Regions from separate parts of the Arthrobacter sp. StoSoilB20 genome, predicted to be linked through region 3. Evidence: riboswitches for the same ligand, from Rfam matches in the RefSeq annotation. Region 3 holds a riboswitch; each other region holds the start of a gene.
The links. Region 3 has a riboswitch for S-adenosylmethionine ahead of LDN85_RS13915 (aminotransferase class V-fold PLP-dependent enzyme). Riboswitches for the same ligand answer to the same signal wherever they lie in the genome.
Positions count from the first base shown of each region.

Region 1: linked by a shared signal. The riboswitch ahead of LDN85_RS19235 (DUF1737 domain-containing protein) and the one ahead of LDN85_RS13915 (aminotransferase class V-fold PLP-dependent enzyme) in region 3 are both predicted to bind S-adenosylmethionine.
Region 2: linked by a shared signal. The riboswitch ahead of LDN85_RS07455 (homoserine O-acetyltransferase) and the one ahead of LDN85_RS13915 (aminotransferase class V-fold PLP-dependent enzyme) in region 3 are both predicted to bind S-adenosylmethionine.
Region 4: linked by a shared signal. The riboswitch ahead of LDN85_RS05385 (hypothetical protein) and the one ahead of LDN85_RS13915 (aminotransferase class V-fold PLP-dependent enzyme) in region 3 are both predicted to bind S-adenosylmethionine.

Region 1 covers NZ_AP024651.1:4,223,068-4,228,321, forward strand. Annotated here, with positions in the region: gene LDN85_RS19220 (cysteine synthase family protein) at 1-681, opposite strand, end outside; gene LDN85_RS19225 (aromatic amino acid ammonia-lyase) at 678-2,300, opposite strand; gene LDN85_RS19230 (NtaA/DmoA family FMN-dependent monooxygenase) at 2,300-3,628, opposite strand; SAM riboswitch class IV at 3,794-3,906, shown strand; gene LDN85_RS19235 (DUF1737 domain-containing protein) at 3,920-4,186, shown strand; gene LDN85_RS19240 (rhodanese-like domain-containing protein) at 4,183-4,593, shown strand; gene LDN85_RS19245 (O-succinylhomoserine sulfhydrylase) at 4,594-5,254, shown strand, end outside.
Region 2 covers NZ_AP024651.1:1,661,982-1,667,235, reverse strand. Annotated here, with positions in the region: gene LDN85_RS07465 (winged helix DNA-binding domain-containing protein) at 1-1,092, shown strand, start outside; gene LDN85_RS07460 (hypothetical protein) at 1,187-1,669, shown strand; gene LDN85_RS07455 (homoserine O-acetyltransferase) at 1,706-2,827, opposite strand; SAM riboswitch class IV at 2,843-2,959, opposite strand; gene LDN85_RS07450 (bifunctional o-acetylhomoserine/o-acetylserine sulfhydrylase) at 3,145-4,461, opposite strand; gene LDN85_RS07445 (VOC family protein) at 4,688-5,254, shown strand, end outside.
Region 3 covers NZ_AP024651.1:3,069,326-3,074,579, forward strand. Annotated here, with positions in the region: gene LDN85_RS13905 (ribosome small subunit-dependent GTPase A) at 1-991, shown strand, start outside; gene hisN (histidinol-phosphatase) at 1,047-1,859, shown strand; SAM riboswitch class IV at 2,042-2,155, shown strand; gene LDN85_RS13915 (aminotransferase class V-fold PLP-dependent enzyme) at 2,187-3,596, shown strand; gene LDN85_RS13920 (class I SAM-dependent methyltransferase) at 3,801-4,625, shown strand; gene LDN85_RS13925 (metal-dependent transcriptional regulator) at 4,635-5,254, shown strand, end outside.
Region 4 covers NZ_AP024651.1:1,148,480-1,153,733, reverse strand. Annotated here, with positions in the region: gene LDN85_RS05400 (DUF559 domain-containing protein) at 1-282, shown strand, start outside; gene LDN85_RS05395 (cupin domain-containing protein) at 374-949, opposite strand; gene LDN85_RS05390 (sodium:solute symporter) at 1,216-2,751, shown strand; SAM riboswitch class IV at 3,027-3,146, shown strand; gene LDN85_RS05385 (hypothetical protein) at 3,162-3,479, shown strand; gene LDN85_RS05380 (hypothetical protein) at 3,476-3,667, opposite strand; gene LDN85_RS05375 (VIT1/CCC1 transporter family protein) at 3,897-5,060, shown strand; gene LDN85_RS05370 (matrixin family metalloprotease) at 5,145-5,254, shown strand, end outside.

The sequences.
Region 1 (5,254 bases), 1.2 Mb from region 3:
GCCAACAACTTCCAGGTGCCCGCCGGGCCGTGAATCCGCCACCCGTTCCTTCAGGTACCGCCCGTTCCCGCTGATGGTCCCGCCGGTCCCTATGCCGGCAACGAAGTGCGTGACCAGGCCGCCCGTCTGCTCCCAGATTTCCGGTCCGGTGGTTTGATAGTGCGCCAAGGGATTGGCGGGGTTGTCGAACTGCATGGGCCGCCAGGCACCGGGTGTCTCTGCGGTGATCCGGGCGGCTACTGCGCGGGCGTTCTCCGGTGACTCGGACGGCGCATTCCAGTCAGTCAGGATCACGCGGGCCCCGTAATTGTGAAGCGCAGCGAGCTTTTCTTCGGAGATCGTATCGCCCGTCACCACCACCACTGGGTGGCCCGTCAGGTGCCCGATCAGTGCCAGGCCGATCCCCGTGTTGCCCGAGGTGCTCTCCACAATGGTGGCTCCCGGCTTCAGCTCCCCGGACTTCTCGGCCGCGCGAACCATGCTGAGGGCGGTGCGGTCTTTGATGGAGCCGCCGGGGTTCTCGGACTCAAGCTTGATGTGGATGGTGCTCCCCAGGCCGCGGCCCAGCGACTCCAACTTCACCAAAGGCGTGTTGCCCACTTTGTCCAGGACCGAGGCGTCCAGCCCGTCCGGGGTAGCCGTTGCCGAGTGCACTCCGTGTTTGCGAATTGTTGTGTTCACCGCAACTCCGCCCCTTCCTCTGTTTCCGGGAGTACTCGGTCCGTCGCGTCCCGCACTGCAATCCGCGCCCGTTCCACAAGATCGGGCGCCGCCGGCCTGTCGGCCAGCACATCAGCGAGTCGACCCACGACGACGGCTGTCCCCTTCCCGAGCGGCTGCGCGGCTCCCGCTTCCAGCAGCAGATAGGACGCCGTCAATGCCTCGATTGCCAACAGCTTTTCCAGCACCTCCACCGACTTTTCGAGTTGCTGCAGGGCCAAAGGGGCCAGCGTTGAATGGTCCTCGACGTCGGCAGACAGGGTCGGTGCGCCGAGGGTGGCCGGGGCGGCCAGGAACTTGAGCTCGGCCAACAGCCCGGCGGCGGAGTACCACAGCAGCCCGGGCAGTTCCTCCTGGGCAAGCCCGGCAGCCGGGGCAGACTCCAGTCCGGCCCCCGGTTCAGACCCCGCAGACGGGGCTTGAGTCGATGCTGCCTGCAGGTGCCTGGCCCGGATGGCCCGTTGCGGCGGATACAGCTTGGCGATGCGCCGCTCGCTGGAGACCCCCACGTGTGCCACCGCGACCCGCAGGCCTTCGAACGCAAGGGCCAGTTGCATCGGCTGGAAGTTCCCGCCGGACACCATGAGCCCGGACTCGACATCAACCAACGGATTGTCGCCGCGACCATTCAGCTCTACCTCCAACGCAGCACCCAGCTGCGCCACGAGGGATCGAAAGGCCCCGTGCGTCTGCGGTGCGGCCCGGAAGGACAACGCATCCTGCACCGACACCTCGGGACGCACATCTTCCATCCAGCCACCACTGAGCAGGTGGCGCACTGCAGCCGCCGAGTCACCCTGGCCGTTTACCGCCTTGGCCGCTTGGATGGCCGGCGAAAACGGACTGAGGTTCCCGCCGCCGTCGTACCTGGCGATGGTCTCCAGCGAGAGAGAAAGCGCGACGTCGGCCAGGCGGGCCAAGTATTGCAACCGCACCAGGGCGAGGGTTCCGACGCCCACGGAGTAGGCGTTGGCGCTGACCAAGGCGAGCGCTTCGCCGGGCGCGAGGACCAGTGGCTGCAGGCCGGCGTCGGCGAGCGCTTTGGCTCCGGGGATCAAAGTGCCGTCGGCGTCGAAGGCTTGGCCCTCACCAATGGCAACGGCTGCGACGGCGGCCAGCTGGGTGAGGTCCGAGGAACCCACCGAGCCTTCGCGCGGGATGGCGGGAAGGACTCCACGGTTCAGCATCTCCCCATAGAAAGCGGCTGTTTCCGGGCGCACGCCGGAACCTCCCCGGCTGAACCCGATGAGCCGGGCCAGGATCACAGCGCGGGCAGCGGGACGGTCCAGATAGGAGCCCACGCCGCTGTTGTGATACCTGACGACTTGGATTTGATACGCCAGCAGTGACTTCTCCTCCACAGCGGTATCCCTGCCGGATCCAAGCAAAGTGTTGAGCCCGTAAACCCGCTGTCCGGAGGCCGCCGCATGCTCCAGAACATCCCGTGAGCGGGTCATCAGAGTCAACGCATCTTGGTTGAGTTTCACGTGGAACGAGGACTCAGCGGCCGTCAGGGCAACACTCCGCGCGGAAATCGGCGTCATCCCCAGATGAAGGGTGCGGGGCTCAACAGAGGCCATCAAAAGTCCAGGAGGTTCTGCCGGAACCCACCATTGCCGTAACTCTTCCTCAACAGGCCACGACGCCGCAGTTCGGGAGTGAGTTTATCCAGCACGCCATGGACCGTCACCGGATCCACGAAACCGGAAAAGAGGAACCCGTCGCCGCCCACCTCGGAGCCGGTGGACTCAAGGTAGTCGGCAATCTGGCCCACCGTGCCGATGATCGAATCCCCTGCCCCGCCGCTCCTGGCCTGCAGGATCTCACGCAACGTGGAACCGGGAGGCGCCGCCTTGGCGAAGTGTTCCAAGGTCCCCTGGTTGCTGTTGGTACTCAGTTCCGGCAGTGGAGCATCGAGGTCGAATTGTTTGAAGTCGATCACCGAAAGATACGAAATGGAGTTGAGCTGGCTGTCGATGTCCCGCTGGGTGAGTTCGCGGCGCTGGGCCCGCAAGTCCTCAGCTTCGGCAGTTGAGCCAACCACTGTGGGCTTAAGGACGAAAAGTACCTTGACGTCGTCGGGATTCCTGCCTGCCTTGGCGGCCTCGGCACGGATGGAGTCGCGGTAGGCCTTCATACCGTCAACGCCGCGGGCCAAGGCAATGGCTACGTCGGCATGGCCACCTGCGAACGCTTTCCCCCGCGGTGACGCCCCGGCCTGCACCAACACGGGTTCTTCAGGCAAAGGCGCCGTATTCAGGGGACCGCGTACCTTGAAGAAGTCGCCGTGGTGGTTGATCGGATGCACTTTGCTGTGGTCCGCGAACACGCCGGCCTCCACATCCTCAACCACAGCGCCAGGTTCCCAACTCCGCCAGAGCCGCCTGACGACGTCGACGAATTCCTCCGCCTTTTCATACCGGAGGTCGTGTTCTATCTGCTGGTCCAGCCCGTAGTTCTGCGCGGCGAGGTCGCTGCCGGACGTCACCACGTTCCAGCCCAGCTGCCCTTCCGAGAAGTGTTGCAGCGTGGCCAGGAGCCGGGCAGCTGTGAAGGGCGGATAAAAGGACGCGCTGACCGTCGGGACGATCCCCAGGTGCTCGGTGGCGGACAGAAGATACGGGACCAGCGCCAGGGGATCATGCTTGGGCGCGAAGGAGGCATGAGCCAGGGAGACCTCCGCCGATCCGCCGTACGTGTCCGGCACGGTGAGGGAATCCTCAATGATGAAGAGGTCCAAACCGGATTGTTCGAACGCCCGGACGGCCTCTTGGTACAGGGCGGGTTTCTTCCAGTCGTAGCCCAGGCCGTAGCCCGGCGTCCCCCACCCTTGGACACCGAATCCGTGGCCTACAAACCATCCAAAGTGCAGCATGGGCTTGAGTGTAGAACTGCTCTGTCCGTTCACCGCGACCTGATTTCATGCGAAGTTACAGGGGGTCGTACTGGGTCAATTATGCTCCCGGGACGTCACATTTGGTGAGGTCCCGGGCGGCCTCCGATTACGCAACATGACGACCGGAGAACAGCACGCAAGTGCGGCCCAAGGCCGGTCGATGTTACGTTTTTCTTGAGTAATGAGTACCAGCGCAAAGCCCTGACTTGCTGGTCGGCAACCCTCTCTCCGGCGGGGTGCCTCAGGTGACTACTCGGCGTATCGACAAATTCGAACTGCAAGCGTGACTGAGGAGCACCAGCAATGCCTGAACCCACTGAAGAAAAACTGTCCTACCGCCTGATTACAGGCCCGGACAACCGTGAATTTTGTGAGCGTATCCATAGCGCACTCGCCGAGGGCTATGTGCTCCATGGCAGCCCGGCAGCAACGTTCAACGGCACCACCGTCATTGTTGCCCAAGCAATTGTCCTTCCCGCCGCGATCGCCAACGCTGACGCGGCCGTAGCCAACGCAGTGGACCAGCTTGAGAACTACGACGACGAAGAAGCATTCGAGGGCCACGCATGAGCTACGCAGGTGACCTGACCCCACAGGACGCGTGGGCCAAGCTTGAACAAGGCGCGATCCTGGTGGATGTCCGCACCGAGGGCGAATGGGCCCACATCGGCATCCCGGACACCAAAGCCACGGAGAACGATCCCCTCTTCATCCAGTGGAACCTCGCCGGCGGCATCCCCAACTCCCGCTTCATCGAGGACCTGCAGCAGCAGGCACCCGAGGACGAAGCCGTGGAGCTCGTCTTCATCTGCCGCTCCGGCCAGCGCTCCATCTCCGCCGCGATCGCCGCGACGCAAGCCGGCTTCACTGCCTACAACGTCCTTGAAGGCTTTGAAGGCGAACCGGACCGCTACGGCGAGCGCACCGTAAACGGCTGGAAAAACCGCGGCCTGCCGACGAACCTGGGGACCGAGTAAGTGACATTCAATCCCGACGCCGCCGGCTGGAGCCCTGACACCCAGGCCGTTCGCGGTGGTCTTGACCGCACCAATTTCCAGGAAACGTCCGAGCCGGTTTTCCTGAACTCCGGCTTTGTTTATGAGTCAGCCGCTGCGGCCGAACGTGCCTTCACCGGCGAGGACGAACGCTTCGTTTACTCCCGCTACGGCAACCCGTCCGTGGCCACCTTCCAGGAGCGGCTGCGGCTGCTCGAAGGAACCGAGGCATGCTTTGCGACGGCGTCCGGCATGTCCGCGGTGTTCACCGCCCTGGGTGCCTTGCTGGCTGCCGGCGACCGCGTGGTGGCCGCCCGGTCCTTGTTCGGTTCCTGCTTTGTGATCCTCAATGAGATCCTGCCCCGTTGGGGCGTGGAGACGGTATTCGTGGATGGCCCGGATCTGGACCAATGGCGTGAAGCCCTCTCGGAGCCGACCACCGCCGTCTTCTTCGAGTCACCGTCCAACCCCATGCAGGAAATCGTGGACATCGCGGCCGTCAGCGAACTGGCGCATGCCGCCGGGGCGACCGTCGTCGTCGACAACGTCTTCGCCACTCCCCTGCTGCAGCGCTGCGGTGAGCTGGGCGCGGACGTGATTGTGTACTCAGGCACCAAGCACATCGACGGCCAGGGCCGTGTTC
Region 2 (5,254 bases), 1.4 Mb from region 3:
CCTTCGTCCGCGGACGCCGGGGATGTGGTCCGCAACCTGCTTGCAGTGCAGTCCCAGGAATTTCCGTATGCGCGGTGGACCCTTGCCCAAAGGACCATGGCTTCCACCACCGCCAATGACGTGGAAAGGGCCGTTGCAGAGGGAACCATCCTTAGGACGCACATCCTCCGGCCCACCTGGCATTTTGTGCACCGGGACGACCTCGGCTGGCTCATGGGACTCTCTGCGGAGCGGCTCCATCAGGGAAACAACGGCATGTACCGCCAAACAGGGGTTGACGCGGAATCCACCGCCCTCAGTGGCCGGATCCTGGCTTCGGCGGTTGCCGACGGCGCCCACAAGACCCGGGAAGAGCTGGGCGGGATCCTGGAAAAAGCCGGTCTCCCCGGCAAAGGCCTGGGGTTCATTTACCACCTCATGCACGCAGAGATCAGCCGCATCCTGGTGAGCGGCTCTCCCATCCGCTCAGCCGGTGGCGCGCTGAAGCAGACGTATGCCCTCTTCGAGGAACGCGTGCCCGGCTTCGTTCGTGCGCCCCTGACAAGCGAGGACCGCGAAAAGGCCTTGGGCGGGTTGGCGCTTCGGTACTACACCAGCCGTGGACCCGCCACCATCAAGGACTGCGCCGTCTGGTCCGGGCTCACCATGAAAGATGTGAAGCTGGGCATCGAGGTCGCGGATACGTTGTCCCCCGGCGCCCTTGCCACGGTCACCCAGGACGGCCTGGGGTTTTACCTGGCCCGGGAAGATGTCAGTGAGCTCACCGATCCCGCGTGCTCTTCGCCGCCTGACGAGGCAAAACTACCCCGTGTTGACCTCATCCAGTGCTACGACGAATACGTCATGGGCTACTCACAGTCCAGGCACTATCTGGGCGGGACAGCACCCTACTTCCCCGAGGACAACGGACCCATGCACGTAGTCCTGCTGGATGGCAGGTTGGCCGGATGGTGGCGGCACGGCTTTTCAGGGGGTGCCTGCCAGCTGGACGTCCGGATGAACCGGGCAACAACCGCGGCGGAGCAGGAGGCCTTAGTGGCCGAAGTGGAAAGGTACGGCCGGTTCCTGGGCATGGAAGCCACGCTCGTGTGAAAGTGCCAGTGCCTCCGGACTGCTCGGTTCCCTTGGGCAAAGTCCATGCTGGATGGCAGGGCTAAGCTGGAACGAGACCTAGGAGGCCTGCACTGTGAACAATCTGATCTTCTGGATCATCGTCTGCTCGTGGCTGATTCCGCTCGGGATCCGCATGTACAACCGCTCCCGAGCCCGCCGGATCCAGCAAGGAACGTTCCGCGACCCCGGCTACCCACCGCAGAACCTGCCCGGTCCGGGCTACCCACCGCAGCAGAACTACCCCGGCCAGCCGTACCCACCGGAAAGTTACCCGCAGCAGAACTACCCCGGCCAGTCGTACCCACCGGAAAGTTACCCGCAGCAGAACTACCCCGGCCAGTCGTCCGAGCCGACCGTCATCCGCCCGGCGGAGACGTCACCGCAGTCCGGGTCGCCGTCGGGCACTTCATCCCCCACGCCGTACCCTGCCGCCGGCAGCCCGGAGCCGCAAGGCTACCGTGCCCGCAAGCTGGCTGAGCTGGACGCGAAGTTCAGCAACGGAGAGATCGCCATGGAGGACTACATGAAGCAGCGCGGCGAGATCATGAACGGCTGAGGCTTACGGCCGACCCAGCCCGCGGCAGCCGGCAGCTCAGGCGAAGAAGGCTTCCCGAAGCTGCGGAGCGAGCTGCCCAATCTCCGTGAGGAAACCGTCGTGGCCGATCGGTGCCTCAATAACATGGACCGGAACCACACCAGGGAGCGCGGCTGCCAACTCCCGGGATTGAGCGGGAAAATACAGCCTGTCGCTATCCACCGCTGCCACGAAAAACTCCGCCGTGGTCCGCGACAAAGCTGACTCCAGGGATCCCCGGCCGCGTGCGACGTCGTGGGACATCAGGGCTTCTGTGATGGCGATGTAGCTGTTGGCATCAAAGCGGTGGACGAGCTTTGTCCCCTGGTGGTCCAAGTAGCTTTCCACCTGATACCTGCCACGCTCACCGAGCACCGCGGCGGCCAGGGGTGTCTCCTGGTGCTGGGCTTCCCGGCCGAAGCGGAAATCCAGTTCCAGCGCCGAGCGGTACGTGATGTGGGCGATCCGCCGGGCCAAGGCCAGCCCGTGTTCAGGTGCCCTGCCTGCGTAGTAGTCGCCGTTGTTGAAGTTCGGGTCCTGGCGGATGGCCAGTGTTTGGGCCTGCGCGAAGGCGATCTGCTCGGCCGTGCTGTAGGCGCCTACGGAAATCACGGCGCAGCGTTTGACGCGTTCCGGGTAGGTCACAGCCCATTCCAGGGCGCGGGCACCGCCCATGGATCCACCCAGGACGGCGTGCCAGGAGTCGATTCCCAAGGCATCGGCGAGGCGCCCTTCTGCCACAGTGCTGTCGCGCAAGGTGACCAACGGAAACCGGGAGCCCCAGGGGCGGCCATCGGGTGCCTCCGACGACGGTCCCGTGCTTCCATAGCAGCCGCCCACGATGTTGATGGAGACCACGAAGAACCTGTTGGTATCGATGGTGGCTCCGGGGCCTACCAATTGCTCCCACCAGCCTTCCTCGTCCGTGGCTCCCCGTGCCACGTGGGTGCTGCCCGTGAGGGCATGCTGGATCAGGACGGCGTTGGAGGAATCTGCATTCAACTGGCCCCAGGTCTCGTAAGCCAGGACGACGTCGGGAAGGAACCCGCCGGCTTCAAGTTCCAACGGCCCGATGCCGGCGTACTTGACGGTTCCGTCTTCTTCTCCGGATTTTGGAAGGGCTGTAGCAGTAATGGTCATTCCTTTGACACCTTAACCTCGCGCTTGCCCGTCGCCTTGCGTGCGAACAGGCCAGGTCTTCACCCGGGGCACCCCACCGCGGAGGAGGGTTGCCGGCCAGCAAGCCGGGGCTGTGTGCTGGCACTCATGACCTAATACGAAGAGTCTAGGAAATACAGGGCGGTTCTGGCGAAGAATGTGACAACAGTGTGACGGTTTTGGGCAGCTTCGTTCACCAATCGCCGCCGTGGGATGCCGTCCGGCGAATAATCGACGGCCCGGACGGCATCCCCTTGGTTGAGGCGGCTACAGCCGCCCGACAGCTTTCAGCGGAGGGTTCAGGCTCCCTTGGCGGCCCGGAATCCAGCTTCGAGGTCTGCGATGATGTCATCCACGTGCTCGATGCCCACCGACAAACGCACCAACCCAGGGTTCACGCCCGCGGCGACCTGCTGCTCCACGGTCAACTGGCTGTGCGTGGTGGAGGCCGGGTGGATGACCAGGGATCGGACATCGCCGATGTTGGCAACATGCGAGTGCAGTTCCAGACCGTCCACGAATCGCTTGCCGGCTTCAACGCCGCCCTTGATGTTGAACGCCACAATGGCCCCGGTACCCCGGGGACCGTATTTGCGGCCGCGGTCATACCACGGGCTGGACGGCAGGCCCGCATAGGCGACCGATTCGACGTCGTCGTGGGCTTCCAGCCACTCGGCCACCTTGCTGGCGTTGGCTACATGGCGCTCCACCCGCAGGCTCAGCGTCTCAAGGCCCTGGGCAATCAGGAAGGCATTGAACGGTGAAACAGCTGAGCCGAGATCGCGGAGCAACTGGACGCGGGCCTTCAGGACGTAGGAGAGGTTGGCGCCCAATGCTCCGTCCTTGCCCAGGTCCCTCGCGTAGACCAGGCCGTTGTAGCTGGGGTCCGGGGTGTTGAAGCCCGGGTAGCGCTCCGGGTCCTTACCGAAATCGAAGTTGCCGGAATCGACAATCACGCCGGCAATGGCAGAACCGTGGCCGCCGAGATACTTGGTGGCGGAGTGGACCACGATGTCGGCGCCCCACTCAATGGGACGGATGAGGTAGGGCGTGGACAGCGTGTTGTCTACGATCAGCGGCACGCCGGCTTCGTGGGCAGTCCGGGCAACTCCCTCGATGTCCAGGACGTCCTGGCGCGGATTCGACACCACCTCGCCAAAGAAGAGCTTGGTGTTCGGCTGCACGGCATCGCGCCACTGGTCCAGGTTGTCCGGGTCCTGTACGAACGTCACCGAGATGCCGAACTTCTTCAGGGTGTGGGCCAGCAGGTTGTAGGTGCCGCCGTACAAGCTGGGGCTTGCAACGATGTGGTCTCCGGCCTCGGCGATGTTGAGGATGGCGAAGGTCTCCGCAGCCTGGCCCGAGCTCAGCAGGAGCGCACCCAAACCGCCTTCGAGGCTTGCGATCCTCTGTTCCACCGCATCCTGGGTGGGGTTGCCGATCCTGGTGTAGATGGGTGCGAGCTCAGCCAGGGCAAAGCGGCTGGCTGCGCTTTCGGCGCTGGGGAACACGAAGGACGTGGTCTGGTAGATCGGCAGCGCCCTTGCTCCCGTTGCGGAGTCGGGCTCCTGGCCTGCGTGGATCTGGCGGGTTTCGAAAGACCATCCTTGGGACATGGAGTTCTCCTGTTCGTGGCGCATGGGTTCTGTGGAAACGTGCTGCATGTGAGCTGGGCCCCAGTCTAGGAAGTGTCCGGAGCCTAAGACAGCTTTGTGACGCCGGTGGAATCTTTCGGTCTTTCAGCGTCTCTCCATGACGCCGTCCGGTAGCACTTATACACATCCCACCTTAGTTAGGCTTGACTTAGCTGAGACCCCGATCACAAAGTGCCAAGATGAAGCCATGCGCATGGATCACGTCTCTTACGCCTGTGAACGAGATGGCCTTTTGGCCACTACCGAACGAATTTCCGCGGCACTGGGAGTGGACGCTGTCCGGGGCGGAGTGCACCCGCGCTTCGGTACCCGGAACATGATCATTCCCCTTGCGGATAACAAGTACCTGGAAGTGGTGGAGGTCCTGGACCACCCCGCTTCCGACAAAGCACCTTTTGGCCAGGCAGTTCGTGCCCGCTCGGCCGCCGGTGGCGGCTGGATGGGCTGGTGCGTCGCCGTTGACGACCTGGCACCCTTCGAGGACCGCCTTGGCCGCTCAGCCGTTCCGGGTAACCGCAAGTTCCCTGACGGCCGGGAACTGGTGTGGCAGCAGATCGGCATCCTGGGCTTGATCGCAGATCCCCAGGTCCCGTACTTGCTCAAGTGGGAGGGCGACCCCTCACTGCACCCGTCCAGGATCTACGAGAGCGACGTCAAGATGTCCAGCCTCACCATTGCAGGCTCGGCGGAACGCGTCACGGAATGGCTCGGAGAAGCGGTGGAGAAGCCGCTTGAAGACGTTGCTGTCCAATGG
Region 3 (5,254 bases):
CGTTGACCGTGGGCGCTACAGGGCGATTGTGGACGAGGATTCCGCGAACGCCCGCGTCGTTATCGCTGCCCGTGCCCGCGAATTGCGGCGGAACCCGGTAGTACCCGGGGACTTCGTGGCCTTGGTGGGCGACGTCTCCGGATCGCCGGACACCCTGGCGAGGCTGGTCAGGGTGGAAGAACGGCGGACCCTCCTGCGCCGCAGTGCCGACGATACCGACCCGATCGAACGGGTAGTGGTGGCCAATGCCGATCAGTTGGTCATTGTGGTGGCGGCCGCCAACCCCGAACCGCGCACCGGGTTCATTGATCGCGCCCTGGTGGCAGCCTATGACGCCGGCATTGAGCCGTTGCTTCTTATCACCAAGGCGGATGTCAAGGATCCAGCGGAACTGCTCGCCAACTACCTCAGCCTGGACTTCCCGGTGATCATCAGCCGCACCGCCGACTCCGAAGCAGGCGGCATCGACGCCCGATCCGACGACGGCCTCTCAGCCCGCCTGGACAGGGATGCCGTAGCCCAGCTGCGCTCCCACCTCGGCGGAAAAGTCACCGTGATGCTCGGCCATTCAGGCGTCGGCAAGTCCACCATGGTCAATGCCCTGACGGGGGCAGAGCGGGCAACCGGCGGCGTTAATGCCGTCACAGGCCGTGGCCGGCATACTTCCTCCTCCGCGTTGGCCCTGAAACTTTCCGACGCCCCGGCCGGCAGTTGGATCATCGACACTCCCGGCATCAGGTCCTTCGGCCTTGCCCACGTGGATCCGGACCGGATTCTGCATTCCTTCCCGGATCTCGAGCCTGGAACCGAGGCTTGCGAACGGGGCTGCAAGCACGATGCCACCGCCATCAACTGTGGACTGGATTCATGGGTGAACGAGGGCCATGCCGGACCGTCGGGTGTGGCGCGGTTGGCTTCGCTGCGCCGGCTGCTGGGTGCGGACCCACGGTTGGAAGCAAAAGAGACCAAGGAACTGGGCACCGTCAACTGATCGTTTGGGGCTTCACCTCCCCCCTGCAACGAGTGTTTCAGGATAGTTTGGTGGCATGACCCATCCCGTTTCCACCTACAACGATGACCTGCGCCTTGCCCACGTCCTCGCTGATTCCGTCGACGCCCAAACCATGGATCGCTTCAAGGCTTTGGACCTCAAGATCGAAACCAAGCCCGACCTCACCCCTGTCACTGACGCTGACAAAGCGGCCGAGGAAGCCATCCGGGGTCAACTCTCGCGTTCGCGTCCCCGCGATGCAGTCCTGGGTGAGGAATTTGGCAGCAGCGGACATGGCTCGCGCCGTTGGATCATTGATCCCATCGATGGCACCAAGAACTTTGTCCGGGGTGTACCGGTGTGGGCTACGTTGATCGCGTTGGTTGATGAGGGAGAACCGGTAGTGGGTGTTGTCAGCGCCCCCGCCTTGGGCAAGCGCTGGTGGGCCGCCAAGGACATGGGTGCCTACATGGGCCGGTCCCTGGCTGCGGCCACGCGGTTGAAGGTCTCCAACGTCACCCAGCTCTCCGATGCCTCGTTGTCGTACTCGAGCCTGTCCGGTTGGAAGGAACGCGGCAACCTGGACGAGTTCCTTGGACTGACGGAGGACGTCTGGCGAACCCGCGCCTACGGTGACTTTTGGTCCTACTGCCTCGTCGCCGAGGGTGCCGTGGACATCGCCTGCGAGCCCGAACTGAACCTCTACGACATGGCAGCCCTCGTCCCGATCGTGACTGAGGCCGGTGGCCGCTTTACCTCCCTTGAAGGCGAGGACGGCCCTTTCGGCGGCAACGCACTGGCGACCAATTCAATCCTGCACTCAGAGGTACTCAAGCGTCTCAACCCAGGTTTGGACGATCTCCTCTAGTTCCAGTCCGCTGGCAACATTTAGGTCCTTTCAGCGAATATTCGACGGCGGATGCCCCCTTTGGTGGGCGTCTGCCGTTTTTTCTTCGCCAAAGTTCCGTTTTACAAGCCTGACGTAACAAAGTGCTTAACATTGCGCAGCGACTTTGGAGGGCCGCTGGAGGTGCCCTAACCTTTTTTACAGGTCACGAGTGCCAGCGCTAAACCCCGGTTTGCTGGCCGGCAACCCTCCATTCGCGGTGGGGTGCCCCGGGTGACGACCCGGCCGGTCCGGAACGGATGCGGCAAGCGCGGATCCCCTATGGGGGTCCCTCTTGAATGAGGTCCCATGAGTACTGTCACGTTCGATGCCAACGCCATTCCTTCCTTTGTCGAAGAAGCCCCGTCACCGGCAGCTGCTGCAATCCGCCCGCTCGCCGCGGTCACAGGCGCCGAGCTGCAGGCCCCGCTGATCCAAGGCGGCCACGTTCGTTACGCCAACCTGGACTATGGAGCATCGGCTCCGGCACTGACCATCGTCTCGGCATATCTCAACGAGGTCCTGCCTTACTACGCCAGCGTGCACCGCGGCGCTGGGTATGCTTCACAGATCAGTACCTCGGTCTATGAGAACTCGCGCAACATCGTGCGCGACTTCGTGGGTGGGCGCCCGGACGATTCCGTCATTTTTACGCGGAACACCACCGATTCCCTGAACCTTTTGGCCGGCTGCCTTCCGCAGACCGATGGCACGTTCTCCGGCGAAGTCCTCTACCTGGACATCGAGCACCACGCCAACCTGCTCCCCTGGCAAGGCGTACCGCACCGCAGCGTGGTAGCGGCCTCCACGCTGGCCGCGACGCTGGACAAGCTCCGCGCCGAGTTGGCGCAGGGCGGGGTCAGCCTCCTCGCAGTCACCGGCGCCTCGAACGTCACCGGCGAGATCCTCCCGATAGCCGAACTCGCGTCCTTGGCACATGAGTACGGCGCCAGGATCGTGGTTGACGCAGCCCAGCTGGCACCCCACCGCAGGATCAACATCACCGAAGCCGACGTCGACTACATCGTTTTCTCGGGCCACAAGCTGTACGCGCCCTTCGGTGCCGGTGTAGTGGTGGGCCGTCCGGACTGGCTCGACGCCGGCACCCCGCACCTGGCCGGTGGAGGCGCCGTCCGTGAAGCCCGCCTGGACTCCGTCAGTTGGGCCACCGGACCCGCCCGTCACGAGGGCGGCTCCCCCAACGTGCTCGGCGCCGCAACCCTTGCACGGGCGACGCAGGTCCTCGCCGGACTGGACCAGGAGGCCTGGCACTCCCACGAGGCCGCCATCCGCTCCTACCTGGTGGACGGTCTTGAGGCCATTGAGGGAGTGACGGTACACCGGATCTTCTCCGACTCCGTGGACACCATTGGCGTCGTCAACTTCTCCGTGGAAGGATTCGACGCCGGTTTGGTCGCCGCCTACCTGGCTGCCGAGCACGGCGTTGGCCTCCGGGACGGCCGCTTCTGCGCCCACCCGTTGCTCAAGCGCCTGGGCCTTCCCTCGGGATCCCTACGTGCAAGCTTTGGCGTTGGCTCCCGTTTGGAGGACGCCACAAGGCTGCTGGCGGGCATCGAGAACCTCAAGGGCAACGGACTTGGCTGGGACTACGTGGTGGACGAAGGCCGCTGGGTACCTGCCAATGACCACCGCACCTACCCCGAGTGGGCTCCCAATACTCCCGGCACAGCTGGTGCCGCTCCCTGCACTGTGGACTAAAGCGCCCCCGCCCGACTAAGACATCACCGTCGACTACAGCGCCACCGCGGACCAAGACATCACCGCCGACTAAGACATCACCGTGGGGCAAGCCGCTCCATTGGGACCGGTGGGCTTCCCGGACGCGGGGCATCAGGTCGTGTCCGCTGCGGTAAATTCGTAGGGTACCTTTTTGGCGAGCCTGTGAAGGAGTCTTTGGTGGCGATACGTTCTACGGCTGCCTCGAACGGGCGGCCCGCCATTCCCGCACCGGCCGGACCACGTGGACCCAAGCTTCATGCCCACCGCCGCCATGAATTCGGCCAAAGCTTCCAGGATGGCGGAGAGCACTACGATCGCGTACGGCCCGGGTATCCCCTGGACTCCGTCGAGTGGCTGGTTCCCGAAGGAGCCGGGACAGCCGCAGACATCGGAGCGGGGACGGGCAAGTTCACGGCACTGCTCGTGGAGCGCGGACTGGACGTTGCCGCCGTCGATCCTTCCACCGACATGCTGGACCAGCTGCGGAAGTCCCACCCCAACGTCGTCGCGTTGGAGGGAACTGCCGAGTCAACCGGACTGGCGGACTCAGCATTCGACGTCGTCAGTGTCGCCCAGGCCTGGCACTGGTGCGAACCGCTCGCAGCGAGTACGGAAATTGCCCGGATCCTGAGGCCGCATGGCACCTTGGGCCTGATCTGGAACCAGTTGGATACCGAGGTCGCCTGGGTTCATCGGCTCTCGCGCATCATGCATGCAGGGGATGTCCACAAGCCCGGCTTCCGGCCAGTCGTCGGCCCGGAGTTCACCGGCTTGGAAAGTCACTTCACCCGGTGGGAGGACGCCTTGACGCCGAACGACATCATGGAGTTGACCAAATCCCGGAGCTATTACCTCCGGGCCAACGATGCCACCAGGGCCAAAGTGATGGGGAACCTGGAATGGTACCTCTACGAGCACCTCGGATTCGTGGCCGAAGAGACCATCAAGGTGCCGTACGTGACCCAGACGTGGCGTGCATCCAGGAACTCCGGACCCCTTCCACGGTAGGCTTGGGATGTGAAGACCAGTACGCCCTCCTCCTCGATCGAGGACTACGTCAAGGTCATCTACTCCTATACGGAGTGGCAAGACAAGCCGATTACCTCCTCCCAGCTTGCCCAGCGCCTTGGTGTGGCCAATTCTTCCGTGTCCGAAATGGTCCGGAAGCTCAAGGACCAGGGCTTGGTGGACCACCAACCGTACAGTGCCATCCGCCTGACCCCTGCCGGCATGCGGCTTGCACTGGCCATGGTGCGCCGCCACCGCCTCATCGAGACCTACCTGGTGGAAGAACTCGGGTACAGCTGGGACGAGGTCCATGACGAAGCCGAGATGCTGGAGCATGCGGTTTCGGATACCTTCATTGAGCGCATGTCCGCCAAACTGGGCCATCCCGTCCGGGATCCGCACGGAGATCCCATCCCGTCGGCAGACGGTTCGGTTGATCTTCCACACGCTTACCGCATGATCGAGCTCGACCAAGGCCATTCGGGCCGTATCACCCGGATCAGCGATGAGAACCCTGAACTCCTCAGGTACCTCGCTGCCGAAGACATTGCACTGGACGCCCCGGTCGAAGTGATGGGACGCAAACCATTCGGGGGTGCCTTGGTGGTGCGGATCGGATCCGGGGTCAA
Region 4 (5,254 bases), 1.9 Mb from region 3:
GGGATTGGCTATGACGCCCAGGTGCAACTCCCAGGCATCGGCCGCGTGGACTTCCTGATCGAAGGAATGCTCATTGTGGAGGTGGACGGCTTCGCTTTCCATGCGGACCGGGCTTCCCTGCGCCGGGACCTGTTCCGGAACAACGCGTCCACACTCAAGGGATTCTCTGTCCTTCGCTATCCGCCGGAGGCAATCTGGTACGAACCGGGCCGGGTTATTGCGGAAATCCGGGCAGTCTTGAAAAGGCTTCGCGACGTTCCTCCCCGGTTCGTCAGCAGCTGAATCGAACCTACCCCCGGCAGTGGCAAGGGCAAGGAGAACCACAGCTCCGAAAATTCGGGGTAACCGGGAAGGAGCGCCGTGGCTCGGGGACCTACCGGCTCGCCGCTGGCACCAAAACCCAGAGCACCTCGACGGTCTCGTCCGTGGGGTTGATCCACGTGTGGGGTTCACGGCCGGGGAAGGAGAGCGTGTCCCCTTCTTCGAGGTCGTACTCCTCGTTGGTCAGAATCAGCTTGATGCGGCCTTTGACCACATGCAGGACATCCACATCGCAATCCACGGCGTAGAGCTCGTTTTCCCCACGGCCCCGAGGTTCGATGGTGGCCTGCAGAATCTGGAGGCGGCGCTCCGAACGTGCCGTCAGCAACCGCTCCACGATGCCTTGGCCACCCAGGGAGATGCGGGGGCCGTCGTCGCGCTTGGTCAGGTGCGTTTCCGGGGCGGCGAACAAGTCGCCAACCGAGACCGACAACACCTGGCACAGGGTGACCAGGGAAGCGACCGACGGCGATGTCAGATCGCGCTCCACACGGCTGAGGAAGCCCTTGGTCAGCCCGGTAGCGTCCGCCACTTGCTCGATGGTGAGTCGCTGCGCCTGCCGGGCTGCGCGGATTCTGGAACCGATGGCAACGGGTACATTGCTCGGTTCAACGGGGAGAGCCTTCATTCACGAACCTTTCAGGCCTGTCATGTGGCCCTGTCATTGGAGCAATAGTAGCCGGGAGACGGGCCAACAGGGCCAGAATCCGCGTAACCATGACCAAAGCATCTTGACTGTTACTCCGATCACAACATATCCTCATAGGCAACAAGTGTTGTCTGTGAGGCACACAACACCTCCCCAATCTCCAATCGTCAGCACAGAGACTTCGACGCTTCGCAGGAGTATCGTCGAAAACCCCAACCTCCGTGCATCAGCTCCAAGGACCGTTCATGGAATCTTCGGCTATTAACATCGCAATCGTGGTGGTGTACCTGCTCGCCATGCTGGCATTCGGCTGGTGGGGCAAGTCCCGCACCAAGAACAACAGCGACTTCCTGGTGGCCGGCCGCCGCCTGGGCCCCTTCCTTTACACAGGAACCATGGCCGCAGTGGTCCTCGGTGGCGCATCCACCGTGGGCGGCGTAGGCCTCGGCTACAAGTTCGGCATCTCCGGCATGTGGCTGGTCGTAGCCATTGGCTCGGGCGTCCTGCTGCTCAGCCTGCTGTTCGCCGGCACCATCCAGCGCCTGAAGATCTACACGGTCTCCCAGATGCTGAGCCTGCGCTACGGCAGCAGGGCAACACAGACCTCCGGCATCGTCATGCTGGCCTACACACTCATGCTCTGCGCAACCTCCACCGGTGCCTACGCCACCATCTTCGTGGTCCTCTTCGATTGGGAACGCTGGCTGGCGATCGCAGTCGGCGGCGCGATCGTCCTGGTCTACTCCACCATCGGCGGCATGTGGTCCATTACCCTGGCCGACCAGGTGCAGTTCATCATCAAGACCGTAGGCATCTTCTTCCTCATGCTCCCGTTCGTCATGAACGCAGCCGGTGGCATGGATGGCATCCGTTCACGGCTTGAGGACAGCTTCTTCCAGATCGACGGCATCGGCACCCAGACCATCATCACGTACTTTGTGGTCTACACCCTGGGCCTGCTGATCGGCCAGGACATCTGGCAGCGTGTGTTCACTGCCAAGACCCCCACCGTTGCACGCTGGGGCGGCGCCACCGCCGGTGTTTACTGCATCCTCTACGGCATCGCGGGTGCACTGATCGGTCTGGCTGCCCGTGTAGCGCTCCCGGATATCGACGTCGCAAACCTCGGCAAGGACGTTGTCTACGCAGAGGTTGCAACGCACATCCTGCCCGTCGGTATCGGCGGCCTGGTGATGGCAGCAGCTGTTGCCGCCATGATGTCCACCGCTTCCGGAGCGTTGATTGCAGCGGCAACGGTTGCCCGCGCCGACGTAGTTCCGTTCGTGGCCAGCTGGTTCGGCAAGACCATCAACACCGATGACAGCGAGAACCCCGAGCACGATGTCAAGGCCAACCGCTACTGGGTCCTTGGACTCGGTGTTGTGGCCGTACTGATCTCCATGGCCGCACAGGACGTGGTGGTTGCCCTCACCATCGCTTACGACATCCTGGTCGGCGGCCTCCTGGTGGCAATCCTCGGCGGCCTGGTGTGGAAGCGCGGTACGGGCATCGCCGCCGCGTGGTCCATGGCAGTGGGCTCGGTGCTGACGCTTGCCCTGCTGATCCTCTTCGCCGCCGGTATCATTCCGAGTGCGGACGGCGTCTACGCCAACGAGCCGATCTACTACGGTCTCGCCGCCTCCTTCATCGCCTACGTGGTGATTTCGCTGCTCACCCCGCCCACCGACCCTGCAGTCCGCGAGGCCTGGGACAAGCGCGTTGCCGGGGCCGTCTCTGAGGAACTTCCCCCTGAGGCCCACCCGGTCAGCAGCCACAAGTAGGACCCCACGCAATACCCCAACAACAAAGTTCGACGGCGGCGCCTCCCCTTTTCGGGGAAGCGCCGCCGCTGTTTTTTCCCCGGGGAAGAGGGCGTTGCGTGGCCCGCTTTGCTCCCTAAAACCTCGCCAAAGCCCGCAGAGCAGGCCTCACAACGGGAGGGAAGAGGGCGTTGCGTGGCCCGCTTTGCTCCCCAAAACCTCGCCAAAGCCCGCAGAGCAGGCCTCACAACGGGAGGGAGGGAGGGGGTGGGTGGTGTGCGGTAAGGTTGTCCCAGCTTCAAGAGATGTGGTGCCAAGCTCCGACTGGCCACACACCAACCCCATGTTCACGGGTGGTTCGGATGAGGAAGCGGCCCGTCCCGGACCAGAGACAACCGAGCGGGCAAGAGCACTCCCCAAGGAGAAGTCCCTTGCCGTACCAAGGCACTACCACCCCGGCCGACTCATCAGACCCGGCAATTTCCAAGCCCACGGCCCCCGTTGCCTCGACGGTCGCGGTGATTCCCGCCGTCGATCTCTTCCTCGGCACGGTGACGATCGTGGCAAAAGCTGGAACGGCAAAGTTCCGCCATCCCCAACCGCACCTGATCGCGGGGGCGTTGGCCCGGGCCGTCAGGCCCACCCGCTGGTGCGGGCCGACCAGGACCCTCACGGTGACTGTTGCCGCCGTCGGCCAACGGGCGGGTGCGCAGCAGCACTACACCCTCACCGACCAGGACCCGTCCTAGATCTCTTCGTCTTCCTCGCGGAATTCTTCAGACTCGTCCAGGGGAACCACGCGTTCGTCGTCCTCCGGGGCGTCTACTTCCTCTACCCAGGGTTCGTCCACTGGCTGGTCTTCGGCGTAATCGTAGGCCGGGTCGGACTCAATGGTGGTCCGTTCCGGGTGGTTGGCGTGTGATTCGGTGGTGTCCATGGTGCAACCTCCGTCTCGCGGGCCGCTCAAAGCCCTGGTGACCGTGTGCGGGGTGGGCCCCGCCCCTGTCCTTCCATCTGAGCACCGGCGCAGGCGAGGGTCAAGGGCCCAAAATTACGGTGCGCCGAACATTCCGATTGAGGAATACCGGCCAAAAAACCGCGCAAATACGCGGTACAGTGGGGCGTGCAATGGGGCCGCAACTACCCCACCCAGCACAGGAGAAAAAGTGCAAAAGCACCAGGAATCCCACGGTTCGTCGAGCCCCGCTCCGGACCCCGCCCCCGAAACAGCAGACCCCGGCAACGCCTCGCAGCATCCCACGTCCTCGGACATCCGCCGCTGGCGGCAGTACCTGGCCGACGAGCGGGCCGAAGCCGCCGTCTACCGCGAACTGGCCCAGCGACGCGATGGAGAAGAGCGCCAAATCCTGCTGGCTCTGGCCGAGGCCGAAGGCCGCCACGAGGCCCACTGGCTCAAGCTCCTGGGCGAGCACGCCGGAATGCCCAAGGCAGCATCTGCCCGGAGCCAGTTCCTGGGCTTCCTGGCCCGCAACTTCGGATCAGTCTTCGTACTCGCCCTGGCCCAGCGCGCAGAGGGCCGCTCCCCTTACGGCACCGAACCCGCAGCAACTCCTGCCATGGTGGCTGACGAGCAGATCCACGAGGAAGTTGTCCGTGGCCTGGCAACGCGGGGACGGAACAGGCTCTCCGGAACTTTCCGGGCCGCGGTCTTCGGCGCCAACGACGGTTTGGTGAGCAACCTTTCGCTGGTCATGGGCATGGCCGCCACAGGTGTGCCCAGTCCCGTGGTGCTGATGAGCGGCGTGGCAGGCTTATTGGCTGGCGCGTTGTCCATGGGCGCCGGGGAATACGTCTCGGTCCGCTCCCAGCGCGAACTGCTCAACGCTACGTTGCCAACGCAAGCCACCCTCACGGCCGCACCGTCCCTGGACATCGAGCACAACGAGTTGGTCTTGGTCTACCTAGCCCGCGGAATGACGCGTGAGGCCGCAGAGCACCGGGCCGCGGAGCGCATGGGCTTGTTCAGCTGCGATTGCGATCCCAGCCTTTCCTTGCAGCCTGAGAAGCCTGCCACCGATGAGCACGAATCCGTTGGCTCGGCGTGGGGCGCGGCAATGTCCAGTTTCTGCTTCTTCGCCTCCGGCGCCATCGTTCCCATCCTGCCTTTCATTTTTGGGATGACCGGCTTCGCCGCCTTGGTAGTGGCCGGCGCTTTGGTGGGCGTCGCGCTTCTGGCGACCGGCGCCGTCGTGGGCTTGCTGTCCGGAACCTCGCCGCTGAGCCGCGGCCTGCGCCAGCTCGCGATCGGGTTGGGAGCAGCTGCCGCCACCTACGGGCTGGGCCTGGTGTTCGGCGCCACCATCGTCTAGTTTGGACGGCTCCCCCCGCAGCCCGTAATGTTGGTTCGTCCTCCGCGCTGCCCCGCGTGACCAGGGCGTGAGGAATGGAGAACCGTGGACTCAGAGCGGGAAACGCGTGCGCCCAGACACCGGCGTGCCGGTACAGTGTGGCGCATTCTGCGGGGTGTGCTCATGGCCGCAGTTGCCGCTGTAGTGGCAGTGCT